DNA from 2 places in the Pseudomonas sp. GW823-FHT01D03 genome. Region 1 is predicted to be linked to the other one. Evidence: riboswitches for the same ligand, from Rfam matches in the RefSeq annotation. Region 1 holds a riboswitch; the other holds the start of a gene.
The links. A riboswitch is a leader RNA that binds a small molecule or an ion and turns the genes downstream of it on or off. The one in region 1 is predicted to bind cobalamin.
Positions count from the first base shown of each region.

Region 1 (9,532 bases):
CGCGGATGCCTTGTTGGCGGTGCATGCGCACGAAGAGGGTGGGCAGTGGCAGGCCAAGTGGCGTCTGTGGCTGGGCGATCAGAAAGAGGCCGGCAGTGTGCAGGGAACCGATCAGGCTAGCGTGGCCGATGCGGTGATGCTGGCGGTGGCCGAGCGTCTGGCGCCACGCTTTGTCGCCAGACCTGGCGCTTCGGGCCAACAGACCCTGGAAGTGCAGGGCATGAATCTTGAGCATTACGCGGCGCTGCTGCGGTTACTCGAACCGTTCGGTGTGCGTCTGCAAAGTGTCGATGGTGATCGCATCGTGTATCGGGTCAACGGCAGTGCCGATCAGTTGCGTGCGCAGTTGTCGCTGGCGAAGTTGCAGGAGTTGCCGGCTGAGGCGCCGACCCCGGTGGCCGCGCCGCAGCCTGCAGTGGCAGGTGCAGCGCCTGTTGCAACACCGGCGCCTGCACCGGTAGCACCTTCGTTGCGGTTTCACTGGTAAGTCTTTCCTTATATAGAAGCAGTAGGAGTGGTACATGGCCGATACGCGGCGTTGGTTCTGGCTCGGTGGGGTAGTCCTGCTTTGCGCGTTTGTGTGGTTGCTGCACCCGATCCTCACGCCGTTTCTGGTGGCGCTGCTGCTGGCGTATCTGTTCGATCCGCTGGTGGATCGCCTGGAACGGCTGGGCCTGTCGCGCACTTGGGGCGTGATCGCAGTGTTTGCCTTGTTCACCCTGATCGTCACGGCGCTGATGCTGGTGCTGGTGCCGATGCTCGCCAAGCAGTTGCTGCGCTTGTACGAGCTGGCCCCGCAAATGCTCGACTGGTTGCAACACACGGCGGTGCCGTGGGCGCAGTCGAAATTGGGTTTGTCTGACGGTTTCTGGAAGTTCGACAAGGTCAAGGCGGCGATCAGCGAACACATGGGGCAGACCACTGACATCGTCGGTGTGGTGCTGAGTCAGGCTACGGCATCGAGTCTGGCACTGATCGGCTGGCTGGCGAACCTGGTGCTGATCCCGGTGGTGAGTTTCTACCTGCTGCGCGACTGGGACGTGATGATGGCCAAGATCCGCAGCCTGCTGCCGCGTGATCGTGAAGAAACCATCGTCTCGCTCGCCGGTGAGTGCCACGAGGTGCTTGGCGCGTTCGTGCGCGGGCAGTTGCTGGTGATGCTGGCGCTGGGCGTGATCTACGCCGCGGGCCTGATGATTGTTGGTCTGGAGCTGGGGCTGTTGATCGGCCTGATCGCAGGTCTGGCGGCCATCGTGCCGTACATGGGCTTTGTGATCGGGATTGGCGCGGCACTGATTGCCGGGTTGTTCCAGTTCGGTGGCGATCTGTATCCGATGATCGGGATTGTCGCGGTGTTCATGGTCGGGCAGGCGCTTGAAGGCATGGTGCTGACGCCGCTGCTGGTCGGCGACCGGATCGGCCTGCATCCGGTAGCGGTGATCTTCGCGATCCTGGCCGGCGGCGAGCTGTTCGGCTTTACCGGTGTCCTGCTGGCACTGCCGGTGGCGGCGGTGATCATGGTGCTGGTGCGTCATGTGCACGATCTTTACAAGGATTCGGATATCTACAGCGGGGCAGATGAGCCTGAGTTGTAAACCGATCGCAGGGCGGCCCGGCATTGTGCCGGGTTGGCCCGTGTTTTGCGGCGGGGTGGTTCGATCCGCGTCAGAGAAACTGTCATAAAACCAGCGTGTTAACGCAAACCTTTGATTTTGCTTGGGGTCTGTCGCATTGTGCGCTCAGCTTCACGGGTATAAACTTCGCAAACTTTACACAGAGGCCACTAACGGTTCCTTGAGAACTGTTCAGTCAGCATGAAACCGATTCAGCTGCCCCTAGGTGTGCGTCTGCGTGACGACGCCACCTTCATCAACTACTACCCAGGCGCCAATGCCGCTGCACTCGGCTATGTCGAGCGCCTATGCGAAGCCGACGCCGGCTGGACCGAAAGCCTGATCTACCTGTGGGGCAAGCATGGGGTAGGGCGTACGCATCTGTTGCAGGCCGCGTGTCTGCGTTTCGAGCAGATGGGCGAGCCGGCGGTGTATCTGCCGCTAGCTGAGTTGATGGATCGTGGCATCGAGATCCTCGACAACCTTGAACAGTACGAACTGGTCTGCCTGGATGACTTGCAGGTGATTGCCGGCAAGCCGGACTGGGAAGAGGCGATGTTTCATCTGTTCAACCGCCTGCGTGACAGCGGACGGCGCTTGCTGATTGCTGCTTCAACTTCGCCACGCGAACTGCCGGTGAAACTGGCTGACCTCAAATCGCGCCTGACCCTGGCGCTGATTTTCCAGATGCGTCCGCTCTCCGATGAAGACAAATTGCGTGCTCTGCAATTGCGCGCGTCGCGTCGCGGCCTGCACCTGACCGATGAAGTCGGACACTTTATTCTGACTCGCGGCACCCGCAGCATGAGTGCATTGTTCGACTTGCTCGAACAGCTGGATCAGGCCTCGCTGCAGGCGCAACGCAAGCTGACGATCCCGTTCCTGAAAGAAACTCTCGGCTGGTAGCCAGCCCTTGAAATACGCGGCTTTGACCGCGTTTCGACATATTTCAGACGTCAGAAAATCCGCTTTTCCGCAACGTGTACAGACCGCGTATCGACTCAAATGGGCTTAAGCGCTTAGATGTAAACGAGAAACCGGGAAGTCACAAAAGGATCGATTGAATTTGCAAATGAGGCCGATAGCGGGCATAGTCTCGGCTTCTTTACAACTTCAGCCACGGTCGTGCCCATGCTAAAGCGCTTCGCACCCCTCGTGCCTCTCGCACTCGTCACCCTGTTGTTCGGTTGCGCTGCTCATTCTCCAGTTCAAGAGCAGCCTCAACAGGTTAAAAATTCTGCAACTGCCCAGTCTTCCGTTATTTACCAGGAAGAGCTGGACACCGAAAAAGAACTCTCGGACTTCAACAAGAAGCCGTACGAGCTCCCGGTTCTGGCCGACAGCATCCTCGAACGCGGCATGTCCCTGATCGGTACCCGTTACCGTTTCGGCGGTACCTCTGAAGCCGGTTTCGACTGCAGCGGTTTCATCGGTTATCTGTTCCGCGAAGAAGCCGGCATGAATCTGCCGCGCTCCACCCGCGAAATGATCAACGTCGATGCTCCTCTGGTCTCGCGCGGCAACCTTGAGCCGGGCGATCTGCTGTTCTTCGCCACCAATGGTCGTCGCGGTCGTGTAAGTCACGCCGGGATCTACCTGGGTGACAACCAGTTTATCCATTCCAGCAGTCGTCGCAGCGGCGGTGTTCGCATCGACAGCCTGGGTGACAGCTACTGGAGCAAGACCTTCATCGAAGCCAAGCGCGCCCTCGCGATGGCACCGACCGTGGTCACTGCTCGCAAGTAATTCCCCCGTTGTCGCCACGTTCGTGGCGACAAAAACGGTTCCGGCAGGGAAGTAGACCTAGACTTTACAAGGTGAAGTTAAAGTCTTACTTGAAGTTTGCCGCGTAGCCGCTAGAATCCTGTATCTATATTGATGGCAAACCGCCTGCGTGCTGCGCAGGCGGTTTTGTTTCTGTCCATTCGGCAGAGAAAGCCGCAGCCAGATCAGGATGTTCTGCTTATGACGATGTCGGCCCGCCTCACGTTGATCTTCTTCGCAGCGCTGCTCAGCGCCTGCGCCAGCCGCACTCCGCCGCCTGCGCCCGTCGTACGCGCTCCGGTGGTGTTCGGGCCTTCCCAAGCTTTTTCGCCGGCTGCTGAAGACGTGCTGTTTCGCGCGCTGGGCCTGGTCGGCACACCTTATCGTTGGGGCGGCAACACACCGGACTCCGGGTTCGATTGCAGTGGTCTGATCGGTTTCGTCTACCGCGATGCGGCCGGCATCAGCTTGCCGCGTTCGACGCGCGAGATGATCGTGATGCAGGCGCCGAATGTCGGCAAAGAGGGTTTGCAGACCGGCGACCTGATCTTCTTCGCTACCAATGGCGGCTCGCAGGTCAGCCATGCGGGGATTTACGTTGGGGAAGGGCGCTTCGTGCATGCGCCGGCAACCGGCGGCACGGTGAAGCTGGACAGCCTGTCGAAGGCGTACTGGCAGAAGGCGTATCTGAGTGCCAAGCGGGTGTTGCAGCCGGAGCATCTGGCGCATAACCCGTAACCGCTGAAGATTTAAATGTGGGAGCGGGCTTGCTCGCGAATGCGCTGTGTCATTCAACTACGATGTTGAATGACTTGACGCTTTCGCGAGCAAGCCCGCTCCCACAGTTGTTTTAGGGTGTGTCAGATTATTTGGCGGACGACACTCGCCAAACCTTGTTCCCCACATCATCTGCCACCAGCAAACCACCTTGCTGGTCGATCACCACGCCCACCGGGCGGCCAAGTGCGTTTTCGTCCTTGTCGAGGAAACCGGTCAGCACATCCACCGGTGCTCCGTTCGGCTTGCCGGCGGCGAATGGTACGAAAATCACTTTATAGCCACTGTGCGGTTTGCGGTTCCACGAGCCGTGCTGGCCGATGAACGCGCCCTCCTTGAACTGCGCCGGCAGGCTGTTGCCTTCAGCGAAAGTCAGGCCCAGCGACGCGGTATGCGGGCCGACGGCGTAGTCCGGGGCGATAGCTTTGGCCACCAGATCCAGATTCTGCGGCTTCACCCGCACATCCACGTGCTGACCGTAGTAGCTGAATGGCCAGCCATAGAAGCCACCGTCCTTGACCGAGGTGATGTAGTCCGGCACCAGGTCGCTGCCGATCTCGTCACGTTCGTTGACTGCTGTCCACAGCGCGCCTGTGGTGGGTTCCCACGCCAGGCCGTTGGGGTTGCGAATGCCTGAGGCGAAGATCCGGTGGTTGCCGGTGGCGCGATCCACTTCCCAGATCGCCGCACGTCCTTCTTCTTTATCCAGACCATTCTCGCCGACGTTGCTGTTCGAGCCGACGGTGACGTACAGCTTGTTGCCGTCCTTGCTGGCGATGACGTTCTTGGTCCAGTGATGGTTCAGGGTGCCGCCCGGCAGGTCGGTGACTTTGATCGGCTGCGTCTTGATCTCGGTCGCGCCTTGCTCGTAGTGGAAGCGCAGCAGGCGATCGGTGTCGGCGACGTACAAATCGTTGCCGACCAGGGTCATGCCAAACGGCGAGTTGAGATTCTGCAGAAACACCGTGCGGGTCTCGGCCACGCCGTCGTGGTCGGCATCGCGCAGCAGGGTGATGCGATTCGGGCTCGGCACACCAGCGCCGGCCTTGCCCATGACTTTCTTCATCACCCAGCCGCGAACACCACTGCTGTCATCCGGTTTGGGCGGGGCGTTGGTTTCCGCCACCAGCACATCACCGTTGGGCAGTACGTAGAGCCAGCGCGGGTGATCGAGGCCTTCGGCGAATGCCGCGACTTGCGTGCCGGCCGCAGCAGTCGGTTTGCCGCCCGCAGGCCAGCCGACCGCCGGGGCGATGTTCACCGTCGGGATCAGGGTTTTGTTCGGTTCAGGCAGTTTCGGTGACGGGCCGGTGCCGTCAGAAACTTGCAGGCTGGAGGATTCACCGCAGGCGGCGAGCCCTCCGGCGAGGGCGATGACGAGAGCGAGTTGGGTTTTGCGCATTACTGATCTTCCCTATGAATGCTTGCCTAATCATAGAGGAGCTTGCGCACCCGATGGTTCAACCGCTCAACCGCGGGCCTCTTTGAACAGCACGGCGACGCCCGGGTGATAGTTGCCCGCTTCGCTGCGCAACTTGCGGTAGGCGTAGGGGAAATACCAGGCCACCGCGCAGCAGTGTTCCTTTTGCAGGTCGTCGACCATGTCCTGCAGTTCTTCGGGGCTGGCGCTGTGCTGGGCCTTTTGCGGGGCGACGAACAGGCAGCCGAGTTTGAGATCGCTGGCGAAGCTGATGCGTTTGGCATCGCTGGTGATGTCCAGCAGGGCCTGGGTCAGATTGAGGTTGTTGACCCGTGGCCAGCGCTGGGTGGCCTGGAGGTAGGCGCGGTCTTCGGCGCCGGCGATGAACAGGTCGGCGCGGGCATTGCGTTCGCCTTCCTCATTCTGTTTACGGGTGGGGGTGTCGCAAAGGGTTACCAGTTCGGCCATCCATGCCGCAGCGGAGAGCAATCCGAGATTGGCTTTCTCGTCATGCCAGTAAGGGGTGTCGTTGTCGCCGCGAATGGCGTTGTAGCGGTCGATACAGTCAAACCAGCGTTCAAGCATCGGGCGCAGGAATTCCAGGCGCGGGTTGCTGATGATCATGCCTTGCATCGTCATCATCCTTATTGTTGTAGTGTGCTTTTTCAAACAAAAGCATGGCTCTTTGATATCACTTGTCTCAGTTTGGCACAAGATTGGCGTCAGTTAATTGATCGACGGCAGTTATTCGCCCGCCGGCCCCCTCTTTAATTGACGCTCCACCCCCAACCCTCTAACCTTCGCGGCTTGTTTCAGGTGCTCTGTGACCTGTGTCGACAGAGTGAAACAGGGAAGCCGGTGAGGGTTGTCTTCAGGCGAAGAACGATCACGATCCCGGCGCTGCCCCCGCAACGGTAAATGAGTAAAAGCTGCGCCTTGAGCCACTGCCTCGACAGAAGCGGGAAGGCGCGCAGCCAGGCGATTCGCCGCTCATGAGCCCGGAGACCGGCCTGATCCATCCAGCGGCATCACGGTGGGCGATGCCAGGCTTTTTGCCGTCTATTCTTGTGCCTGCCCGCCGTTATCCAGCCTCAACGGAGAGCTCCCCCATGACCGATTCCCCCGAGCGCGACGAACGCCATCTGGCGCGTATGCAGCGCAAAAAAGCCGTGATCGACGAACGCATCGCCAATTCGCCTGACGAATGCGGCCTGGTGCTGGTGCTGACCGGCAATGGCAAAGGCAAAAGCAGCTCGGCGTTCGGCATGCTCGCCCGCGCCATGGGCCACGGCATGCAGTGTGGCGTGGTGCAGTTCATCAAGGGCCGCAACAGCACTGGCGAAGAACTGTTCTTCCGCCGCTTCCCCGAGCAAGTGCGTTTTCACGTGATGGGCGAGGGTTTCACTTGGGAAACCCAGGATCGCCAGCGTGACATCGCCGCCGCCGAAGCCGCGTGGGCAGTGTCCCGCGAGCTGCTGCGCGATCCGTCGATCGGCCTGGTGGTGCTGGACGAACTGAACATCGCCCTCAAGCACGGCTACCTCGATCTTGATCAGGTGCTCAGCGACTTGCAGGCGCGTCCGCCGATGCAGCACGTGATCGTCACCGGTCGCGCGGCCAAGCCGGAAATGATCGAGATGGGAGATACCGTCACCGAAATGGGCATGCTCAAACACGCCTTCCAGGCCGGCATCAAAGCGCAGAAAGGCGTCGAACTTTGAATCAACCACGTCACTGCCCGGCGGTACTGATTGCCGCGCCGGCCTCCGGTCAGGGCAAGACCACCGTCACCGCCGCGCTCGCTCGCTTGCATCGCAACCAGGGGCGTAAGGTGCGCGTGTTCAAGTGCGGCCCGGACTTCCTCGACCCGATGATCCTCGAGCGCGCCAGCGGTGCGCCGGTGTATCAACTGGACATGTGGATGGTCGGCGAGCAGGAAAGTCGCCGTCTGTTGTGGGAAGCCGCCGCCGAAGCCGATTTGATCCTGATCGAAGGCGTGATGGGCCTGTTCGACGGCACGCCATCGAGCGCTGATCTGGCGCGGCATTTCGGCGTGCCGGTGCTCGGCGTAATCGACGGCACCGCCATGGCCCAGACCTTTGGCGCCCTGGCACTGGGTTTGGCGAAGTATCAGCCGGACCTGCCATTCGCCGGCGTGCTGGCCAACCGTGTCGGCACCTTGCGTCATGCACAGTTGCTCGAAGGCAGCCTCACCGAAGGTCTGCGCTGGTACGGCGCGCTGTCCCGCGAGACCGGGATCGAGTTGCCGAGCCGGCACCTCGGTCTGGTGCAGGCCAGCGAACTGAATGATCTCGACCTGCGTCTCGACGCCGCCGCCGAAGCCTTGGCCAGCAGTTGCGAGGTAGCGCTGCCACCGGCCGTGGAATTTGCCGCACCTGAAGTGATCCCTGCCGAACCGCTGCTCGACGGCGTGCGCATCGCCGTCGCTCGCGATGAGGCCTTTGCCTTCACCTACGGCGCCAGTCTCGACCTGCTACGGGCGATGGGCGCCGAGTTGAGTTTCTTCTCGCCGATCCGCGATACGCAATTGCCCGAGGCCGACAGTCTGTATCTGCCCGGTGGTTATCCGGAATTGCACCATGTCGCGTTATCGCAAAACACCGCGATGCTCGATGCGATCCGTGCGCACCACGCCGCCGGCAAGCCGTTGCTCGCCGAGTGCGGCGGCATGCTCTACCTGCTCGACGCGTTGACCGATGTCGACGGCACCCGCGCCGAACTGGTCGGGCTGCTGCGCGGTGAGGCGGTAATGCAAAAACGTCTGGCGGCACTGGCACTGCAAGCGGTGGATCTGCCGGAAGGTTCGTTGCGCGGCCACACCTATCACCATTCCCTGACCACCACTGAGTTGACGCCGATCGCCCGGGGCCTGAGCCCGAATGGCGGACGCGGAGCCGAGGCGGTATATCGGGAAGGTCGGATGACGGCGTCGTACGTGCATTTCTACTTTCCGTCGAATCCTGCGGCTATCGCGGCACTGTTTGTGCCAGATCTTGAGGCCGCTTTCGCGAGCAAGCCCGCTCCCACATTGGATCACCTAACCCCTGTGGGAGCGGGCTTGCTCGCGAAGAGGCCATGACCGACAACGCATTCACTGAAGCCGAGCGCACAGCGGTTTATAAAGCCATCGCCGAACGCCGCGACATGCGCCACTTCACCGGCGGCACGGTCGAGGCGGAGCTGCTGCGCCGCCTGCTCGAAGCCGCGCATCAGGCGCCCAGCGTCGGCCTGATGCAGCCATGGCGTTTCATCCGCATCAGCGATCGCGGCTTGCGCGGGCAGATCCAGAACCTCGTCGAAGAAGAGCGCGTGCGTACCGCCGAAGCCCTCGGCGAGCGCAGTGACGAGTTCATGAAGCTCAAGGTCGAAGGCATCAATGACTGCGCCGAAGTGCTGGTCGCGGCACTGATGGACGATCGTGAAAAACACATTTTCGGCCGTCGTACGCTGCCGGAAATGGACATGGCCTCGCTGTCCTGCGCGATTCAGAATCTGTGGCTGGCCTCCCGTGCCGAAGGACTGGGCATGGGCTGGGTGTCGCTGTTCGAACCGCAGGCACTGGCCGATCTGCTGCGGTTGCCGGCCGGGGCCAAGCCGCTGGCGGTGTTGTGCCTGGGGCCGGTCAAGGAATTCTATCCGGCGCCGATGCTGGTACTCGAAGGGTGGGCGCAGGCGCGGCCGCTCAATGAGTTGCTGTACGAAAATTTTTGGGGAGTGAATCAATGAGTGTGGCGTTGTTGAGTGTCGCCGCGGTCGCGCTGGATGCGCTGCTGGGTGAACCGAAACGCTGGCATCCGCTGGTAGCGTTCGGCAATTTTGCCGGGCGCATCGAGTGCCGTTTAAATGCGGGCGGGCGTGGCTGGCGCAGTCACGGGGTCACCGCGTGGGTGATCGCGGTGCTGCCGCTGACCTTGCTCGCCACCGCGTTTTCCTGGAC
Region 1 covers NZ_JBXAKK010000001.1:1,885,375-1,894,906, forward strand. Annotated here, with positions in the region: gene AC1RBR_RS08400 (DUF2066 domain-containing protein) at 1-487, shown strand, start outside; gene AC1RBR_RS08405 (AI-2E family transporter) at 522-1,595, shown strand; gene hda (DnaA regulatory inactivator Hda) at 1,815-2,519, shown strand; gene AC1RBR_RS08415 (C40 family peptidase) at 2,745-3,359, shown strand; gene AC1RBR_RS08420 (C40 family peptidase) at 3,579-4,115, shown strand; gene AC1RBR_RS08425 (PQQ-dependent sugar dehydrogenase) at 4,243-5,556, opposite strand; gene AC1RBR_RS08430 (hypothetical protein) at 5,623-6,207, opposite strand; cobalamin riboswitch at 6,372-6,602, shown strand; gene cobO (cob(I)yrinic acid a,c-diamide adenosyltransferase) at 6,684-7,295, shown strand; gene AC1RBR_RS08440 (cobyrinic acid a,c-diamide synthase CobB) at 7,292-8,674, shown strand; gene bluB (5,6-dimethylbenzimidazole synthase) at 8,671-9,321, shown strand; gene cbiB (adenosylcobinamide-phosphate synthase CbiB) at 9,318-9,532, shown strand, end outside.

Region 2 (9,532 bases), 1.5 Mb from region 1:
CCGCGTGCGCACGGGCCGCACGCAGCCAGACCAGATCGGCACGCAAGCCATCGACACCCGCCGCAAAGCAACGCTCGGTGATGCTCGCCAACGCGTCGTCATCCAGCGCAATGCTCGCTAACAGGATGCGCGCCTGCTCGCAGCGTTCGCGCAGCGCCTGTTGCTGTGCTTCCCACTGCGCGCAGAACGCCTGGGGACCGCTGTCGAAATCCAGTCGGCGGCGGATGATCTGCCCGCGCTCGGATGGCGCGGTGTTGCCGCTGAGGGCGACGTTCAGACCGAACCGGTCAAGCAGTTGCGGACGCAGTTCGCCCTCTTCCGGGTTCATCGTGCCAATCAAGACAAATCGCGCCGAATGCCGATGGGAGATGCCGTCGCGCTCGATCAGGTTGGTGCCGCTGGCTGCCACATCGAGCAGCAGGTCCACCAGATGATCGGGCAGCAGGTTCACTTCATCGACGTAGAGCACACCGCCGTCGGCCTTGGCCAAAACACCGGGAGAAAACTGCGCCCGCCCTTCACTCAGTGCCGCGTCGAGATCGAGGGTGCCGACCAGACGTTCTTCGGTGGCGCCCAGCGGCAGCGTGACGAACTGACCGCTGGCGAGCAGATCGGCCAAGCCACGGGCCAGGGTAGATTTGGCCATGCCGCGTGGGCCTTCGATCAACACGCCACCGATTTTCGGGTCGATGGCGGTGAGGCACAGGGCGAGTTTCAGGTCATCGGCGCCGACCACGGCGGAGAGCGGGAAATGCGGGGTGTCGGTCATCTTCAATACTCGGTCATGGTCGGTGTGAATTCATTTCAATGTAGGAGTGAGCCTGCTCGCGATAGCGGTGGGTCAGCGACAAATAGGTTGGCTGATACACCGCTATCGCGAGCAGGCTCACTCCTACAAAATGTTGTGGTGTGTCAGGTGTCTTCTTCTATATCCAACAGCAGGTTTTCCAGGGCCTCTTTATAGGCCCCGGGTTCCTGCCACATCCCGCGCTGCTGCGCTTCGAGCATGCGCTCGGTCATGTCGCGCAGCGCGTGCGGATTGTGTTCACGAACAAAATCGCGGGTCGCCGGATCAAGCAGATAGGCGTCCGCCAGCAACGCGTACTGATGATCATCGATCAGTTGCGTGGTGGCGTCGAAAGCGAACAGGTTATCGACTGTCGCCGCCAGTTCGAAGGCGCCTTTATAGCCGTGCCGTTTGACCCCGTCGATCCATTTCGGATTGGCCGCCCGCGAGCGGATCACCCGATTGAGCTCTTCTTTCAGGGTGCGGATTTTCGGCAGATCCGGCTGGCTGTGATCGCCGTGATAACTCGCCGCCGCTTCGCCACGCAGGGTTTCCACCGCCGCGAGCATGCCGCCCTGGAACTGGTAATAGTCGTTGGAATCGAGCAGGTCGTGCTCGCGGTTGTCCTGATTCTGCAACACCGCCTGCACCTGGCTCAGGCGCTGAACGAACTGCTCGCGGGCGGCGGTGCCTTCGTCAGAACCGCCGTAAGCGTAGGCACCCCAGTTCAGGTAGACCTCGGCCAGATCTTCGCGGCTCTGCCACAGACGCCCATCGATGGCGCCCTGCACACCCGCGCCGTAAGCACCGGGTTTGGCACCGAAGATCCGCCAGCCGGCCTGGCGCCGCGCCGCGTCGGCATCCAGCCCCGATTGCAAAAGCGCCTCGCGCTCGGCACGCACTTTCGCGGCCAGCGGATTGAGGTCATCCGGTTCGTCCAGCGCCGCCACCGCTTGCACGGCCGCGTCGAACAAGCGAATCAGGTTGGCAAAGGCATCGCGGAAGAAGCCCGAGACCCGCAGCGTGACATCGACCCGTGGTCGGTCGAGCAGGCTCAGCGGCAGAATCTCGAAGTCATCAACGCGCTGACTGCCGGTGGCCCATACAGGACGCACGCCCATCAACGCCATGGCCTGGGCGATGTCATCACCGCCGGTGCGCATGGTCGCGGTGCCCCACACCGAGAGGCCGAGCTGGCGCAGGTGATCGCCGTGATCCTGAAGGTGCCGTTCGAGAATCAGCGTGGCGGACTGGAAACCGATGCGCCACGCGGTGGTGGTCGGCAGGTTACGCACGTCCACCGAGTAGAAATTGCGCCCGGTGGGCAGCACGTCGAGACGACCACGGCTGGGCGCGCCGCTTGGGCCGGCGGGGACGAAGCGGCCGTTCAGGGCGTCGAGCAGGCCACGCATTTCAGCGGGGCCGCAGGCGTCGAGGCGTGGGGCGACGACTTCGCACAGATTTTCAATGATTGCACTGACTTCAGCCCCCCTCGGTTCCTGTAGGAGTGAGCCTGCTCGCGATGGCGTCAGGTCAGGCAATTCAGTGTTGAATGACACACCGCTATCGCGAGCAGGCTCACTCCTACAAGGGGCGTGCAATGTTTCGGAGATCAGGTGGGTGGCGAACAGTTCGAGGCGTTCGCGGGTATCGCCGGCAGTGCGCCAGACTTCGTCGCTGACGCTTTGCAGCTCCGGCGGGCGCGGGCCGTTCCACGGGTCGGCAAGTGCGCAATCCAACGGATCAAACCCCAGCTCGAAGGCCTTGGCCAACGCCCGCAGCAGACTCGACTGCGCGCCCTTGCCGTCGCCACGCGGGATACGCAGCAAGGCCAGTAGCGTGTCGATGCGCAAACGTCCGGTCGGCGACTCGCCAAAGATGTGCAGGCCATCGCGGATCTGCGATTCCTTCAGGTCACACAGATAGGTGTCCAGACGCGGCAGCCAGATCGCGGCATCGGCGTCGCTGTCCAGACCGGCGTCGAGTTGCAGTTCGCGGTCGATCTGCGTCTCGCGCACCAGTTGCAGAATGTCACGCTGCAGCTCTCGCGCACGACGCGGATCGAGCAACTGAGCCTCGTAATATTCGTCGGCCAACAGTTCCAGATTGCGCAGCGGCCCGTAGGTTTCGGCGCGGGTCAGCGGCGGCATCAGGTGGTCGATGATCACCGCTTGCGTGCGCCGTTTGGCCTGGGCGCCCTCGCCCGGGTCGTTGACGATAAACGGATAGATGTTCGGCAGCGGCCCGAGCAATGCGTCCGGCCAGCAATTCTCCGAAAGCCCCACGCCCTTACCCGGCAGCCATTCGAGGTTGCCGTGCTTGCCGACGTGAATCACCGCGTGGGCACCGTAGGTGTTGCGCAGCCAGAAATAGAACGCCAGATAGCCGTGCGGCGGCACCAGATCCGGGTCGTGGTACACCGCACTCGGATCGACCTGATAACCGCGCGCCGGTTGAATGCCGACGAAGGTCAGGCCAAAGCGCAGCCCGGCGATCATCATCCGCCCGTCGCGGCACATCGGATCGTTTTGCGGCGCGCCCCAGCGTTCCAGCACTGCCGCGCGATTGGCCTGCGGCAGCGCATTGAACATCGCCAGATAGGCATCCATCGCCAGGCTTTGCTGGCACGGACGCAGGTCGATGCTGTCGAGGTCGTTGCTGACGCCGCCGAGCAATTGCTGGATCAGCTCAGTGCCGCTGTCCGGCAACTCAGCAGTCAACGGCAAGCCCTCGGTCTGCAACGCGCGCAGGATATTCAACGCCGCCGCCGGCGTATCGAGACCGACGCCATTGCCGATACGACCATCGCGGGTCGGGTAGTTGGCGAGAATCAGCGCGACGCGTTTTTCCGCGTTCGGCAGCCGCGCCAGATCGCTCCAGCGCCGGGCCAGCTCGGCGACAAAATCCATGCGCTCGGGTTGCGCCCGGTAGCAGACCACGTCGGACTGGCTGCGCTCGCTGCGCCAGGCCAGATCCTTGAAGCTGATCGGCCGGCTGATGATGCGCCCGTCGAGTTCCGGCAAAGCGATGTGCATCGCCAGATCTCGCGGGCCAAGGCCCTGCTCGCTGGCGCGCCAACCGGGTTCGTTGTCCTGGGCGCAGATCGCCTGAATCACCGGAATATTGCGCCGGAACGGGCGCAGATGCGGCGCTTCCGGGCTGGATTGCGCGAACCCGGTGGTGTTGAGAATCACCGCTGCCTCGACCTCGTCCAGCCAGTCCTCGACCACACTGAGGCAGCCGGATTCTTTCAGGCTGGCGACGGCAATCGGCAACGGATTGAGCCCTGCCGCCTGCAAGCGCTGGCAGAACACATCGATGAACGCGGTGTTGGCCGCCTGCAAATGCGAGCGATAAAACAACACCGCCGCGACCGGTTGACCGAGCAGCCATTCGGCTTGCCAGTCGCTCAGTGCGGCGGTGTTTTTCTGTGGGTGGTAAATCGCCGTACGCGGCAGCGCTTGCGGTTCGCCCCAGGCGTAGTCGCGCGCCAGCCAGCGGTTGGCCAGACAATGAAAGAAATCCAGCGCATTGCCCATGCCGCCCTGACGCAGGAACTGCCAGAGGCGGTCGCGATCTTCGGTGGGCACAGTGCTCAGGTCGCTGAGTTCCGGATCGGGACGATCATCGCCCGGCACCAGAATCACCTGCACCCCGCGCTCGGCCAACTCCACCAGACGCTCGACGCCATAACGCCAATAGGCAATGCCGCCGTGCAACGAAATCAGAATGACCTTGGCGTGACGCAGCACTTCATCGACATACAAATCGACCGAAGCATGATTCTGCACCTGCATCGGATTGGCCAGACGCAGGCTCGGATAATCCTCGGGCAACTGCTGCGCAGCTTCGGCGAGCAGCGCCAGGCTGGAGTCGCCGCTGCACAGGATCACCAGCTCGGCGGGGGTTTGTCCAAGGTCGGCGATGTTGTCATCCGACACAAAACCGCCGGGCTGGGTCCTGAGCAGGTGCATGGCTTAAACGCTGAGCGCGGCGCGCAGTTGCGCTTCGAGTTGCGCGGCGTCGAGTTCCTGACCGATCAGCACCAGACGGGTGACGCGCGCTTCGTCAGCGCCCCACTGGCGGTCGAAGTGCTTGTCGAAACGCGTGCCCACGCCCTGAATCAACAGGCGCATCGGCTTGTTCGGAATCGCCGCGAAGCCCTTCACGCGCAGGATGCCGTGCTGCACAACCAGTTGCGTCAGCGCGTCGAGCAGCAGGCTTTCGTCGGCTTGCGGCAGTTCGATCGAGATCGAATCGAAGGCGTCGTGATCGTGGTCATCGTGGTCGTCATCACCGTCATGGTGGTGATCGTGATGGCTGTGCCGGCTGTCGATATGTTCTTCGGATCCGGCGCCCAGACCAATCAACACGTCCAGCGGCAGGCGACCGTTGCTGGCTTCGATGATTTTTACTGCCGGCGGCAGTTCTTCGGCGACTTCAGCTCGCACGCGAGCCAGATCTTCGGCGCTGGTCTGGTCGGCCTTGTTGAGGATCACCAGATCGGCGCTGGCCAGTTGATCGGCGAACAGTTCGTGCAGCGGCGATTCGTGATCCAGATTCGGATCGAGTTTGCGCTGGGCATCGACCTGATCCGGGAACGCAGCGAAGGTGCCAGCGGCCACGGCCGGGCTGTCGACCACGGTGATCACCGCATCCACGGTGCAGGCGCTGCGGATTTCCGGCCACTGGAAGGCTTGCACCAATGGTTTTGGCAGAGCCAGACCGGAGGTCTCGATCAGGATGTGATCGAGATCGCCGCGACGGGCGACCAGTTCACGCATCACCGGGAAGAACTCTTCCTGCACCGTGCAGCACAGGCAGCCGTTGGCCAGTTCGTAGACGCGGCCGGTGGCTTCTTCTTCGGTGCAGCCGATGGTGCATTGCTTGAGGATTTCACCGTCGATGCCCAGCTCGCCGAACTCGTTGACGATCACCGCGATGCGACGGCCCTGAGCGTTGTCGAGCATGTGCCGCAGCAAGGTGGTTTTGCCCGAGCCGAGGAAACCGGTGACGATGGTGACGGGGAGTTTGGCCAGTGTTTTCATCGGATGCCCTTTGGCAAGGTGGCGGGCATGCGGGACGAGATCCGCTGCGAGCGTGCGCGCGGAAGAATTCGCCACCGGATCACCCCGCCCGGTTGTAGTGAGAAATCTGTCACGAGGCAGGTCTCCTGGCTGACGGTGTTCAGGCCTTGCGCCTGGCGTTCGTTGCGCCTTCCCGCGGGCTCAGTGGATTGAGCTGGCAGTGGCGTGGCAACGAACTTCACCGTTCACAGTTGCGGGGGCAGCCGCGGCTTTGACCGCGTTCCCTTCTTAGCTTCGGCGTGGGCCGAAGAACCTCGAAAGCGCAAGGCTACGCATCGGTTGGTGACCGGTCAATGGTTGGATTGGGGGCATATCCGTTGCTGCGGGGGTTGCTGATTACGGTTTCGCCATTGCGGCGGGTCACTTTTGCCAGACTTCGGGTTACGGGGTTTGGTTTTTTTGGATTGGGGGCATATCCGTTTCTGCGGGTGTCGCCGCTGGCGGTTTCGCCGTTGCGGCGGGTCACTTTTGCCAGACTTCGGGTTAAGGGGTTTGGTTTTTTTGGATTGGGGGCATATCCGTTTCTGCGGGTGTCGCCGCTGGCGGTTTCGCTCTTACAGCGAGTCACCTTTTCCAAACGCCGAAAAGGTAACCCAAAAGGCTTTGCCCCGGCGTACGGCACTTCGCTGAGGCTCAGTGTTCCCTCGCTACGGTGTCCATCAGGGGGCATCGCCTACGGTTTGCTTCGCTGCACCTCCTCTCGATGTATGCGGCTTCGCCGCATGGCGCTGCGCGCCTGCCCCTGATGGACACCTTCGCTCGGCCTGCCGAAGGGGCAAAAAATCAAAAGCCACATCAAAAGCCAGAGCCAAAGCAGGTCAAAAGATCGCAGCCTTCGGCAGCTCCTACATGGGATTGGGTGTGTTCAGTTGGAGTTTGGTTGGCTGGCAGGCCGCCTTCGCGAGCAAGCCCGCTCCCACAGTTGGAATGGGCGTGTTCAGTTGGAAATTGGTCGGCTCGCAGGCCGCCATCGCCAGCAGGCTGAAAGCGTGCACCCCATGCGGCGAAGCCGCCCCACTCAACACGATGAGCGTTAGCTCGAGTAAAGCTTTTGATCTGAAGGCCCGTCGGCAGGCTGAGTGGAGGGATTTATCCGGGGGTGGGAGCGCAGCGACCGTTTGGCGCAGCCAAACACAGCGAGAGGAGGTGCAGCGAAGCAAACCGTAGGCGCTGCCCCCCGGATGAATCCCGCAGCGAAGGAACCCGAGCCTAGGCGAGGGCCGAACGTCAGGGCAAAGACCTTTTGGTTACTTTTGGGGCGTTTGCCAAAAGTGACCCGCCGTAAGGGCGGAACCCTAAGAGGCCATTACCGCAGCAACGGATATGCCCCCAATCCCAATTGACTCAAATCCTCCCCTCATGCTCTCCTACACAACTTGTTACGGGTGCCCTTCACAGGGTGAAACGGGAAACCGGTGAATCATGTGCTTTACTCAAAGCCATGTCAGTCCGGTGCTGCCCCCGCAACGGTAAGCGAGCGAAGCGTCAAATCCACTGTGCCATTACGGCATGGGAAGGTGATGCTTGCAGGTCGGCCAGACGCCAACCCCTCGTGAGCCCGGAGACCGGCCCGCAACACACAGTGCGCAGTTTGCGTCGCTGAACATAACAAACCCGCGGTGGGCGGGCGCTGTTCGAACCTCTGCGTGCCCGACTCGCAGGGGTTTTCATGCGCTCTGTTGACCCGCTGACACTCCAGAGGGAAGCGCCATGTCGATCATCAGCAGCACCGGCAGCAACACCGATAAAATCTCCAGCACCAGCACATTGAGCCAACGCCTGACCGCCGCGATTTTCGCGTCGATCCTGGGTGCCGGCCTCGTTTACTTCGCCGGTTTCTCGCACATCGAAGCGGTGCACAACGCCGCTCACGATACCCGCCACAGCGCCGCGTTTCCGTGCCACTGAGACCTGCCGACATGATCAAGCGTATCGCGCAAACCGCAGGTTTCACCGGCCTGCTGGCCGCCCTGCTGCTGACCTTGCTGCAAAGCTTCTGGGTCTCGCCGCTGATTCTGCAGGCCGAAACCTTCGAGAAATCCGAACCTGTGGCCGTTCACGAACACGCCGCCGGCACCGCCGCTCACACCCATGACGCCGAAGCCTGGGAGCCAGAAGATGGCTGGCAACGTGTGGTCTCGACCACCGGCGGCAATCTGGTGGTGGCAGTCGGGTTCGCCCTGATGCTCGCCGGCCTGTACACCCTGCGTGCACCGACCAAAACCTCGCAAGGCCTGCTCTGGGGCCTGGCCGGTTACGCGACCTTCGTGCTCGCACCGACCCTGGGCCTGCCGCCTGAACTGCCGGGCACCGCTGCAGCCGATCTGGCGTCGCGGCAAACCTGGTGGATCGGCACCGCCGCTTCCACCGCTGTTGGCCTGGCGTTGATTGTGTTCAGCCGCCACTGGTTGATGAAGCTGCTCGGCGTGGCGATCCTCGCCGTGCCGCACGTGATCGGCGCACCGCAACCGGAAGTGCATTCGATGCTCGCCCCGGAGGCGCTGGAAGCCCAGTTCAAAATCGCTTCGCAGTTGACCAACGTGGCGTTCTGGCTGGCCCTGGGCCTGATCAGCGCCTGGTTGTTCCGCCGCAAAAGCGATGGTCAATACCACGCATGACCGATGACCGCGCAGCGCCGACCTTTGTGGTCGGCCTGGGCTGCCAGCGCGGCTGCCCGGTCAGCACGCTGCGCGCGTTACTCGATCAGGCGTTGCAGGCGCATCGCATCGAGCTGGAAGCGGTCAAGGCCCTGGCCAGCATCGATCTCAAACGCGATGAACCCGGTTTGCAGGAACTGGCCAGCCAGTTGGCGTTGCCGCTGTTGTATTTCAGCAGCGATGAATTGGCCAGTTACCAGCAGCGACTCAGCCATCACTCCCAAATCGCCTATGAGCGCACCGGTTGCTACGGCGTGGCGGAGAGTGCCGCGCTGGCCCTTGCCGAGCAGTTGATTCAGGCACCGGCAAAACTACTGATTTCCCGGCAGAAATACGCTCAGGCGACACTGGCATTGGCCGGCGCTGCGTAAAATCCCGATAATCCCCCCTGTTTGATCATGAGCAATCTTCATCTGAAGTGTTGCCCTGCCCCGTTTTTCACAGGATTTCTTCATGACCGTCTACTTCATCGGCGCCGGCCCAGGCGACCCGGAACTGATCACCGTCAAAGGCCAGCGGTTGATCCGCAGCTGCCCGGTGATCATCTACGCAGGCTCGCTGGTGCCGGCCGCGGTGCTGGAGGGGCATCAGGCCGAAACCGTGGTCAACAGCGCCGAACTGCATCTGGAGCAGATCATTGAATTGATCACAACCGCCCATGCCAATGGCCAGGACGTGGCGCGGGTGCATTCGGGTGATCCGAGCCTGTATGGCGCGATTGGCGAGCAGATTCGTTATCTGCGTGAGCTGAATATTCCGTTTGAGATCATTCCCGGCGTGACCGCGACCGCAGCGTGTGCGGCGTTGCTTGGCGCGGAACTGACACTACCGGACGTGTCGCAAAGCGTGATTCTGACCCGTTATGCGGACAAGACCGCGATGCCGGCGGGTGAGGAACTGAGCAGTCTGGCGCAGCATGGCGCGACCATGGCGATTCATCTGGGGGTCAATCATTTGCAGAAAATCATCGCCGAACTGCTGCCGCATTACGGCGCGGATTG
Region 2 covers NZ_JBXAKK010000001.1:3,375,250-3,384,781, forward strand. Annotated here, with positions in the region: gene AC1RBR_RS14635 (magnesium chelatase ATPase subunit I) at 1-769, opposite strand, end outside; gene cobN (cobaltochelatase subunit CobN) at 913-4,761, opposite strand; gene cobW (cobalamin biosynthesis protein CobW) at 4,765-5,835, opposite strand; cobalamin riboswitch at 5,934-6,146, opposite strand; cobalamin riboswitch at 7,241-7,462, shown strand; gene AC1RBR_RS14650 (CbtB domain-containing protein) at 7,585-7,782, shown strand; gene AC1RBR_RS14655 (CbtA family protein) at 7,794-8,492, shown strand; gene AC1RBR_RS14660 (cobalamin biosynthesis protein) at 8,489-8,902, shown strand; gene cobM (precorrin-4 C(11)-methyltransferase) at 8,985-9,532, shown strand, end outside.
Region 2: it holds a riboswitch for cobalamin, as region 1 does, so the genes downstream of both, cobW (cobalamin biosynthesis protein CobW) here and cobO (cob(I)yrinic acid a,c-diamide adenosyltransferase) in region 1, are expected to answer to the same signal.